DNA from 3 places in the Rhizobium sp. SVR5-9E genome. Region 3 is predicted to be linked to each of the others. Evidence: predicted binding sites of a transcription regulator. Region 3 holds the regulator's gene; each other region holds the start of a gene.
The links. Region 3 encodes LexA, which represses DNA repair genes until DNA is damaged. Its sites were predicted from a motif close to TGTTCNNNNTGTGTTCNG; they were not measured.
Positions count from the first base shown of each region.

Region 1: a site for LexA is predicted at 1,271-1,288, ahead of recA (recombinase RecA). Genes of this name have one in related genera too.
Region 2: a site for LexA is predicted at 2,132-2,149, ahead of ACPYOJ_RS27545 (helicase-related protein). Genes of this name have one in related genera too.

Region 1 covers NZ_JBNDHS010000003.1:145,781-149,044, forward strand. Annotated here, with positions in the region: gene ACPYOJ_RS03180 (pseudouridine-5'-phosphate glycosidase) at 1-207, opposite strand, end outside; gene ACPYOJ_RS03185 (carbohydrate kinase family protein) at 238-1,182, opposite strand; gene recA (recombinase RecA) at 1,415-2,503, shown strand; gene alaS (alanine--tRNA ligase) at 2,659-3,264, shown strand, end outside.
Region 2 covers NZ_JBNDHS010000087.1:16,959-20,222, forward strand. Annotated here, with positions in the region: gene ACPYOJ_RS27545 (helicase-related protein) at 1-1,985, opposite strand, end outside; gene ACPYOJ_RS27550 (DUF3309 family protein) at 2,604-2,759, shown strand; gene ACPYOJ_RS27555 (YMGG-like glycine zipper-containing protein) at 2,786-3,052, shown strand; gene ACPYOJ_RS27560 (hypothetical protein) at 3,231-3,264, shown strand, end outside.
Region 3 covers NZ_JBNDHS010000005.1:7,381-10,644, forward strand. Annotated here, with positions in the region: gene ACPYOJ_RS04430 (ComEC/Rec2 family competence protein) at 1-1,538, shown strand, start outside; gene lexA (transcriptional repressor LexA) at 1,519-2,235, opposite strand; gene ACPYOJ_RS04440 (VOC family protein) at 2,442-3,264, shown strand, end outside.

The DNA of each region.
Region 1 (3,264 bases), on a different contig from region 3:
GTGAATGACGGCAATCGTTGCCGGCACTGCACCCTGCTCGCGGATGATCGCCTCGACGCTGCGGGCCATTTCGATATTGCCGGGGTAAGGCATGCCATGGGTGATGATGGTCGATTCGAGTGCCACCAGCGGCGCGCCGCGCTGCTTTGCAGCGGCAACCTCCTTGGAATAGGAGACCGGCAGGAGAGGGGAGATCGGTTTGGTCATTGTCTCTTCCGTTTCATCGGTGCTGCAGATTCAATGCAGAATTCTTGCGCTCTGAACAAGAGCCAGTGTGTCCGCAAGCAGGCTGGGTGTCAGCCTTTCATTGACGGCATGCGGCGACTGGACGGTCAGCGCGGCCGCCGCCGCGCCATGCCGGATGGCCTCCTCGAGCGGCGCCCCGTGCATCAAGGCGGAAAGGATGCCGGCTGCGAGCGAGTCGCCTGCACCGGTGACGTCGGCGACGGTCTCGACCGATGGAGGCTGCAGGCAGAAGGCGCCATCCGGGCCGAAAGCGATCAGCTCGCGCTGCCCGCGCGTGACGACGCCGCCTTTGAGGCCCATGTCGCCGAGCAGTGACAGCCAGTCTTCCGGCCTCTCCGGGCGCCGGCCGGTCAGGGCCGCGGCTTCCGCCTCGTTGAGGAAAAGATGGTCGATGCCACTAATGGAAGGCCTGAGCTTGACGACCTTTGCCGGGGATATGGCGATCGCGGCAACCGGTTTGCCGAGCGCATTGGCGCGGCTCACGAGCGCGGTGATCGTATCTTCCGGCAGGTTTGCGTCGAAAAGGATGAGGTCGGTGGCGGCGAAGGCTTCGCGCACCCAGCGGATCGCCAGCCGTCGCGGGACGAAGTAGCGGTAGAGTTCCATGTCGGCCAGCGCCACCACCAGATTGCCATCCCGCTCGATTATCGCGGTGTAACTTGGGGTCTTGCGGTCGAGAAAGACGAAGGGCCGGTCGTCGATACCGGCCGCGTAGGCTGCCTCCGTCACCAATTCGCCCGTCGGATCGCCGCCGCGCGGGGAAATCATCGTCACATCGAAGCCGAGCCGCGCGAGGTTCCTGGCGGCATTGAAGGCGCCGCCGCCCGGCTCCTCGAACCATTCGCCGGGGTTGCTGGCCCCCGGCGCCGTCTCGCCGGAGATACGCCCGCGCCGATCGATATGCGCGCCGCCGAGAACGAGAATCCTGTTCTTCATGTCTTCAGTTCCCGATGATCGAATCGACGGGGCCGCAGAGGAGCCCCCGCGTGCTTGCGCCGCAATCTAAGCCGTTGCTTTGCATCAATAAAACAAACGTAGAACACAGACCGTTTTGCCTTTTTCTTTCAACCATTTGGACCCCACTTGCGAAATGAGAACAAATGGCGTACAAACCCGATATCAACGGCGACATTGCTAGAGCGGCTTCAATAACCTAAAGGTGGATCGAATGTCACAGAATACATTGCGGCTTGTAGAGGACAAATCGGTGGACAAAAGCAAGGCACTTGAAGCGGCACTCTCACAGATCGAGCGGTCGTTCGGCAAGGGCTCGATCATGAAACTTGGCGCGAACGAGAGCGTCATCGAGGTCGAAACGGTATCGACCGGTTCCCTCAGCCTCGATATCGCGCTCGGCATCGGCGGTCTTCCGAAGGGCCGCATCATCGAAATCTACGGACCGGAAAGCTCGGGCAAGACGACGCTGGCACTGCAGACGATCGCCGAAGCGCAGAAGAAGGGCGGCATCTGCGCATTCGTGGATGCGGAACATGCGCTCGATCCGGTCTATGCCCGCAAGCTCGGCGTCGATCTCCAGAACCTTTTGATCTCCCAGCCGGATACCGGCGAGCAGGCACTCGAAATCACCGATACGCTGGTACGCTCGGGAGCGGTCGACGTTCTCGTTGTCGACTCGGTTGCGGCGCTGACGCCGCGTGCCGAAATCGAGGGCGAGATGGGCGACAGTCTTCCAGGCCTTCAGGCGCGCCTGATGAGCCAGGCGCTGCGCAAGTTGACGGCGTCGATCTCCAAGTCGAACACCATGGTCATCTTCATCAACCAGATCCGCATGAAGATCGGCGTCATGTTCGGCTCGCCGGAAACGACGACGGGCGGAAACGCGCTGAAGTTCTACGCCTCTGTCCGCCTCGACATCCGCCGCATCGGCGCGGTCAAGGAGCGCGAAGAGGTGATCGGCAACCAGACCCGCGTCAAAGTCGTCAAGAACAAGATGGCGCCTCCGTTCAAGCAGGTCGAATTCGACATCATGTATGGTGAAGGCGTATCGAAGACCGGCGAGCTGGTCGATCTCGGCGTCAAGGCCGGCATCGTCGAGAAGTCCGGTGCCTGGTTCTCCTACAACAGCCAGCGTCTCGGCCAGGGCCGCGAGAACGCCAAGCTCTTCCTGCGTGACAATCCGGATCTCGCCCGCGAGATCGAGATGGCCCTTCGTCAGAATGCGGGTCTTATCGCCGACCGGTTCCTGCAGAATGGTGGACCGGACGCCAACGATGGCGACACCGACACGGATATGTAGTTTTTACAGCTGCCACTCCGGCATATCGAAACCGGCCGCATTCCTGACCAGAATGCGGCCGGTTTTGTTTGTCTGCTGGACAGTGGCAAGGGTGAACGTTAAAAGCCACTGGATTTGAGTTTTGACCTGCCTCGGGCAGCATTGAAGGGCATAGCATGAGCGGTGTGAATGATATCCGGTCGAGCTTTCTCGACTATTTCAAGAAGAACGGCCACGAGATCGTGCCGTCGAGCCCGCTCGTGCCGCGTAACGACCCGACGCTGATGTTCACCAATGCCGGGATGGTGCAGTTCAAGAACGTCTTCACCGGTCTGGAACAGCGCCCCTACAAGACCGCATCGACGGCGCAGAAATGCGTTCGCGCCGGCGGCAAGCACAACGACCTCGACAATGTCGGATATACCGCGCGCCACCACACCTTCTTCGAAATGCTCGGCAACTTCTCGTTCGGCGATTATTTCAAGGAGCGCGCGATCGAGCTTGCCTGGAACCTGATCACCAAGGAATTCGGTCTCGACGCCAAGCGCCTGCTGGTCACCGTCTATCACACCGACGACGACGCCTTTAACCTCTGGAAGAAGATCGCCGGCCTTCCGGATGACAAGATCATCCGCATTCCGACCAGCGACAATTTCTGGGCGATGGGAGATACCGGCCCTTGCGGCCCCTGTTCGGAAATCTTCTACGATCATGGCGAGCAGATCTGGGGCGGCCCGCCGGGTTCGCCCGAGGAGGATGGCGACCGCTTCATCGAGATCTGG
Region 2 (3,264 bases), on a different contig from region 3:
TCCAGCGACTTCACTTCTTCCGTCACGTCGCGGCGGAAGAGCACGCCGAGATTTTCGACGAGTTGAAAAGCAAGTCCCTTAGCAAGGCCCTGCAGGTCCTCAGCGCGCGAAAGATCATCGAGCGACTTCAGAACCGTGCTGATATGGTGATTGACGAAGCGTTCGATGCGCGCGGCAACGTGATCGCGCGCGTTCCCCGTGAGCTGTTCGTCGGCGAGCAGGATAACGCGGGGGCGCATGATGTGGTCGCTGCCGGCAAGGCGGGCGATCGGATCGCCGAGCCAGCGGACGAGACCGTCAGAACTTATCGCCAGATCGCTGTTTCCGGCAGCATGGAGGCGTGCGGCACGAGCCTCGAATTCCAGGGCAAGCGCCTTTTGCGAAGCAGCCTGGATTGCCTTTGCATCCGGTCCGTCCGCACCCGAAATGGGAGTAAACCGAAAACCGGACAACTGTCCCACATGATGTCCTTCAACAAAGACATCGCCATTCACACTGATTTCAGCTTCCAGCATCGCATTCTCTCTCAGGCGCTTCATGAGCACAGATGTCCTGCGATCAACAAAGCGTTTCGTCAACCTCTCATGTAACGCATCGGACAATCGATCTTCGATTTCCCGCGTCTTTTCCTGCCAGTGTGTCGGATCGGCAAGCCAGCCGGGTCGATTCGACACATAGGTCCAGGTTCTTATCTGCGCGATTCGTGCCGAAAGCGTGTCAATTTCGCCGTCCGTACGATCCGCGCGATGCACCTGCTCTGCGAGAAACCCCTCGTTCACCGTGCCATGGCGCACGAGATCGGAAAAGAGGGTCGAGATCAGATCGGCATGCTGTGCCGGCGTGATACGCCTATAGTCCGGCAGCGCGCAAGCTTCCCATAACTTCTCCACGCGCTGCGGACTGGTAGCCAAGTCAATAACTTCCGGATAGCGAGCCAGTTGCTCCAGCGCTTGCTGGTCGACGGCGGGCAAAGCACGCGTCAAGCCTTGCTCGCGCGGCGGAGTTTCCAGACTTGCCCGCAACGAGCGTATCGAGGAGAAATCGAGTTCCTTCGTCCGCCACTGCAAAACTTTGACATTGTCGAATTCGTGCGCCTCCATCCGCTGCACCAATTCTTCGTCGAAAGGCTGCACTTGGCCCGTCACCCCGAAGGTGCCATCACGCATATGACGGCCGGCGCGCCCGGCAACTTGTCCGAGTTCGGCGGGATTGAGATTGCGGAACTGATAGCCGTCGAATTTGCGGTCCTGCGCAAAAGCGACGTGATCGACATCCAGGTTGAGGCCCATCCCGATCGCATCGGTCGCCACGAGGTATTCGACATCGCCTGCCTGGTAGAGTGCGACCTGGGCATTTCGGGTGCGTGGGCTCAGCGCGCCGAGAACAACGGCGGCCCCTCCACGCTGGCGCCGAATCAATTCCGCAATGGCGTAGACCTCATCTGCCGAGAAGGCGACGATAGCCGTCCGCTGGGGAAGACGGGTGATCTTCTTTTGACCGGCATAGAGGAGTTGCGACAGTCTTGGACGCTCGACAACGGTAATACCCGGCAGGAGCTGCTGGAGAATGGGACGCATCGTACCAGCGCCGAGTAGCAGCGTTTCGTCGCGGCCGCGCAGATGCAGAATACGGTCGGTGAAGATATGGCCGCGTTCGAGATCGCCGGCGAGCTGGACCTCGTCGATGGCGACAAAGGCTGCCTTTGTCTCGCGCGGCATGGCCTCCACTGTACACACGGAAAAGCGCGCATTCGGCGGAGAGATTTTCTCCTCGCCAGTGACGAGCGCGACGTTCTGCGCGCCGACTTTTTCGACCACACGCGTATAGACCTCACGCGCCAGCAGACGCAGCGGCAGCCCGATCACGCCGGTACCGCTCGCAACCATGCGCTCGATAGCATAGTGGGTCTTGCCTGTATTGGTCGGCCCGAGCACCGCGGTCACGCCGCGCCCGCTCAGTATCATGGGCTGCGATGTCAGTTTCATTGTCCATGCAAGTGAGGCGGGGAGCCTCAGGGTCAAGGGCGCTTTGTTTCCAAAGCAGACAACACATGGACAGGTGCCTCTTCAAACGCAAGAGGCGAGCTGCAAACTCGATTCAAAAAATGGCGCTAAGTCGCTGTTTTCAGATTCGGAACAGCCTGAGAACGAATCAGCGACGAATCGGTGACTCTCCGTGATTCAGCTTTTGTTCACGGCTAAGTATTGGTTTGAATCGGTTTTTCCTACTAGATGCTGAATCAGGCCACACGCCGCGTCCTAGTTTCGGAAGCCGGATTCGCACCGATAGGCACTCCGTCGTACCGCACCCGCATTAACCATTGATCAAATGCAGAACGAATCGCCTACGAATCACCGACACCCGGAGTTTCCGGATTTGTTCACCGCAACATGTTGTATTTGAATATAATTTTAACCATAAAGCTCGAATGGAAAGCTGACCATGCGCCGCTGTTTGAGCGGCTTTGTTAAGATTTGAACGGCGCGCCTGCGCAATGCACCGATAGGCAGAAAAATCACCGGCGTCTCATCCCAACCGGGAACAAAAAAGACAGATGCGTGTTTATTGTCCATTCGTCACGGCGAATTGGAGGAATTCAAAACATGCTCGGAACAATACTTCTTATTATTCTTATTCTGCTCCTGCTTGGTGCCCTGCCGAATTGGGGTTATAGCCGTGGCTGGGGCTATGGACCTTCCGGCGGTTTGGGGCTAGTTCTCATTATCGTTCTTATCCTTGTTTTAATGGGCCGAATTTAGCGGCTTGTAACCTACGGAGAAAAGACATGATGAAGAAAATTGCCATTGTAGCCGCTATGGTAGGCGCACTTGCGGCCTGCACCCCGACTGAACAAGGAACGGCAATCGGCGCCGGCACTGGGGCGATCATTGGTGGCGCTGTGAGCAACAGCTGGGGCGGCGCTGCAGTCGGCGCTGTTGCCGGTGGTCTTGCTGGGGCGCTGATCGGCCAGTCCGTGGAACACCGCGGCTACTGCGTCTATCGCGACCGGTATGGCCGCCGCTACGAAGCACGTTGCCCACGCCGTTACTGAGAACTGCCATTAGAAGGGTTCAGACGGGCGCTTCGGCGCCCGTTTTTGTTTATGCTCGCCGTCAACAATATGTTGACGATCGGTCATGAAAGGCAAATCTACCGCGCTTCGGGCGTAAGGCGCATATTCTTTCTGAAGATCACGGCAGTAAGCCTGTGTAAGAAAGGAACGGGGTCTCATGGCTCAGATCATTTTGAATTCCGCTCTCGCCA
Region 3 (3,264 bases):
TGACGGACGAGCGCCGGGCAATTTCCAGCGAGACGACAGAGGCACTCCGTCAGTCCGGTCTTGCCCATATCATCGCAATCTCCGGGCTCAACATGGCGCTGTCGGCGGGTATTTTCTTTGTCGGATTCCGTTCGATACTCAGCCTCTTTCCGGGTGTCGCTCAGGCCTATCCGACGAAAAAGATTGCGGCGGCGGGTGCTCTGGCGGCGGTGACGGCCTACTTCTTGATCTCAGGTTTTGCCGTTTCGGCCGAACGCGCCTTCATCATGATGGCAATCATGCTGGTTGCAGTCTTCTTCGACCGGCCCTCCATCAGCCTCCGCAATGTCGCGCTTTCGGCACTCCTCATCATCTCAATCTCGCCCTCCGAAATCATGGGTCCGAGCTTTCAGATGTCCTTTGCCGCCACTCTGGCGCTGGTCGCGGGATATGCGCTTTGGAAGGAGCGGCCGATGCGCGAAAGCCCTTTTTCAAAAATGCGATCGCTTCGGCTGTTGGTTTCCGTTTCCGGTTTTCTCGGCGGAATCCTGCTCACATCCGTCATCGGCGGCTTTTCGACAGCATTGTTCTCGATCGAGCATTTCCACCGGCTGACGGCCTACGGTCTGCCGGCCAACCTCGCGGCCATGCCGATCATTTCCTTCGTCATCATGCCTGCAGGCCTGCTTGCCATGCTGCTGATGCCCTTCGGGCTAGACGTGCTGCCGTGGAAGGTGGTGGGTTTCGGTCTCGATCTCGTAATCGCGGTTGCCAAGACGGTGTCGTCCTGGGGCGGCGACATCGGCGTGGGCAGGCTGCCCGGCTGGTATTTTCCGGCAGCGGTCGCCGGCTTCCTGCTGCTCACGCTGCTGCGCACCCGGCTTAGGCATATGGGAACAGCGATCATCGCCGGTTCAACGCTTGCCGTTGCGCTCATGCCCGGTAGAGCCGCGCCAGATGTCGTGATTGCCGAAGATGGAAGTCTTGTTGCAATCGTCAGGCAATCCGCTCTCGCCTCCAACCGCGAACGCCCGCCGGATTTCATTTTCGACCAGTGGAAACGAGCGCTGGTTATCGATGACCACCGGCCGCCAAAATTGCTTGATACCGCCTCGGCCCCGCCTTCGGCAAAAGACGGGGAGAGATTGAGGCTTTCTCCGACGCAACAGGAAGAAGCAAGAGATGCGATGCGGAACGCCGCTTCGGCAGGCCATTTCACCTGCGTCAAAAAAGCCTGGTGCACGGCAGAGCTCGAGAACGGCTCCATCCTCGCAGTGATCGAAAATGCGGCCTATTTCGGCCCGGCTTGCGACACAGCGGATATCGTCGTGACGCCGGTCAAGCTGCGGTCCGGCACCTGCCGATCCGGAGCAATGCTGTTTACCGGCGAAACCCTGAGGAAAACCGGCGCCGTCGAGTTACGCTTTGGAAACGGCGCCGCAGACGTCACAACCGCTTTCGAAACACTCGACCGCCCCTGGAGCCGGCACCGCGCCTATGATTGGCGCAGTGGCACATTTGCCGGGGATGCGTTGCCGGTTAGTGATAGCGGCGAATGAGGCCGACGAGCTTGCCTTGAACCTTGACGCGGTCCGGCCCGAAGATACGTGTCTCATATGCCGGGTTTGCGGCTTCAAGCGCGATCGAGGCTCCCTTGCGGCGGAACCGCTTGAGGGTCGCTTCCTCGTCATCGACCAGTGCGACAACGATGTCGCCGGGGTTTGCGGTATTTGAATTGCGGATAATGACCGTATCGCCGTCGAAGATGCCGGCGTCGATCATCGAATCGCCCTTGACCTCAAGTGCGTAGTGCTCGCCCGACCCCAGCATATCGGCGGGGACGGTGATGTCGTGGGTATTGTTCTGGATTGCCGAGATCGGCACGCCGGCCGCGATGCGGCCCATGACGGGAACGGAAACAGCACTGTTGTTGTCTTCGTTCGCCGGCTTCGGCGGGGCTGCTACCGGCTGCGGTTTGCCGAGGCTACCCTCGATGACGCTTGGCGAAAAGCCGCGGCGCGGCTGAATGCTCGGGCTGTAGGCCTCCGGAAGCTTGATCACCTCAAGTGCGCGAGCCCGGTTCGGTAGGCGACGAATGAAACCACGCTCCTCAAGCGCCGTAATCAGGCGGTGGATGCCGGATTTGGAGGCGAGATCCAGCGCATCCTTCATTTCGTCGAAGGATGGCGGGACGCCGGATTCTTTCATCCGCTCATGAATAAAGAGGAGAAGCTCCTGTTGTTTGCGCGTCAGCATCGAAGTTTAACCCCAGATTCGTGAAACAAAGCCAGAACAGACACTATATGTTCCATATGTGTTCCGCAAGTACCTAAATTTCGGTAAAACTTTTTCTGAAGTGCATTCATTTTGGGACTTTTTGTTTGCCGGGTCACCGCTTGCAGCTTGCATCGGGGGAACAGGCCGCGCAAATCTGGAGCACTGGAAAAATGGAGACGCGCCCGATGCCTCATCCACTGGATCACCTTGTCCTACCGGTCACGGACATCGACCTGGCGCGCGAGCGGCTGGGAAGGCTGGGATTTACCATTGCGCCAGAGGGCGGCCACCCGTTCGGAACGGAGAACGCTTGCATCTTCTTTGCCGACAAGACCTATCTCGAGCCGCTTGGTATCGAGAATGCGAAGAAATGTGAAACATCCGTGCGCGGGGGCAATGTTTTTGTGGCGCGCGACCAGGCTTTTCGCTTCCGGTGCGGCAATGACGGGTTTTCTGCGGTCGCTTTTAGCACAGAGGATGCGGACGCCGATCATTCTGCCTTCATGAATGCCAGGCAGAGCGGCGGCGACATGCTGGAGTTTTCGCGTCCGATCGAAATGCCGGATGGCTCGCAATCGACCGGCGCCTTCAAGCTCGCTTTTGCGGCCGATCTCAGGGCGCCGGATTTCTTTCTCTTTGCCTGCCAGCGCATCAATGCCTTTCCCGCCAACCATGACGCGCTGGAAAAACACGAAAATGGCGTAGCCGGTATTCGGGAGGTCGTGCTAAGCGCGCCGGAGCCAGAAGCGTTTGGCTCTTTCGTCCAACTGGCGGCGTCCGGGGCAAAGGTAGAGAGCACCAGTTTCGGCCTCGCAGTCACAACTCCCAACGTCAAAATCAGTCTGCTGTCTCAGGAGGGGATGGAAGCCTATTTCGATGTCGCACAGCCGTTGGCCGACAAGGGGCTCCGCGGCAGCGCCATCGTTTTCCGCACCCGAGATATTACCGTGACAGAGGCCCTTCTGGCTGCTAACGGGATGACCTATACACGCATCAGCAACAGAGTTC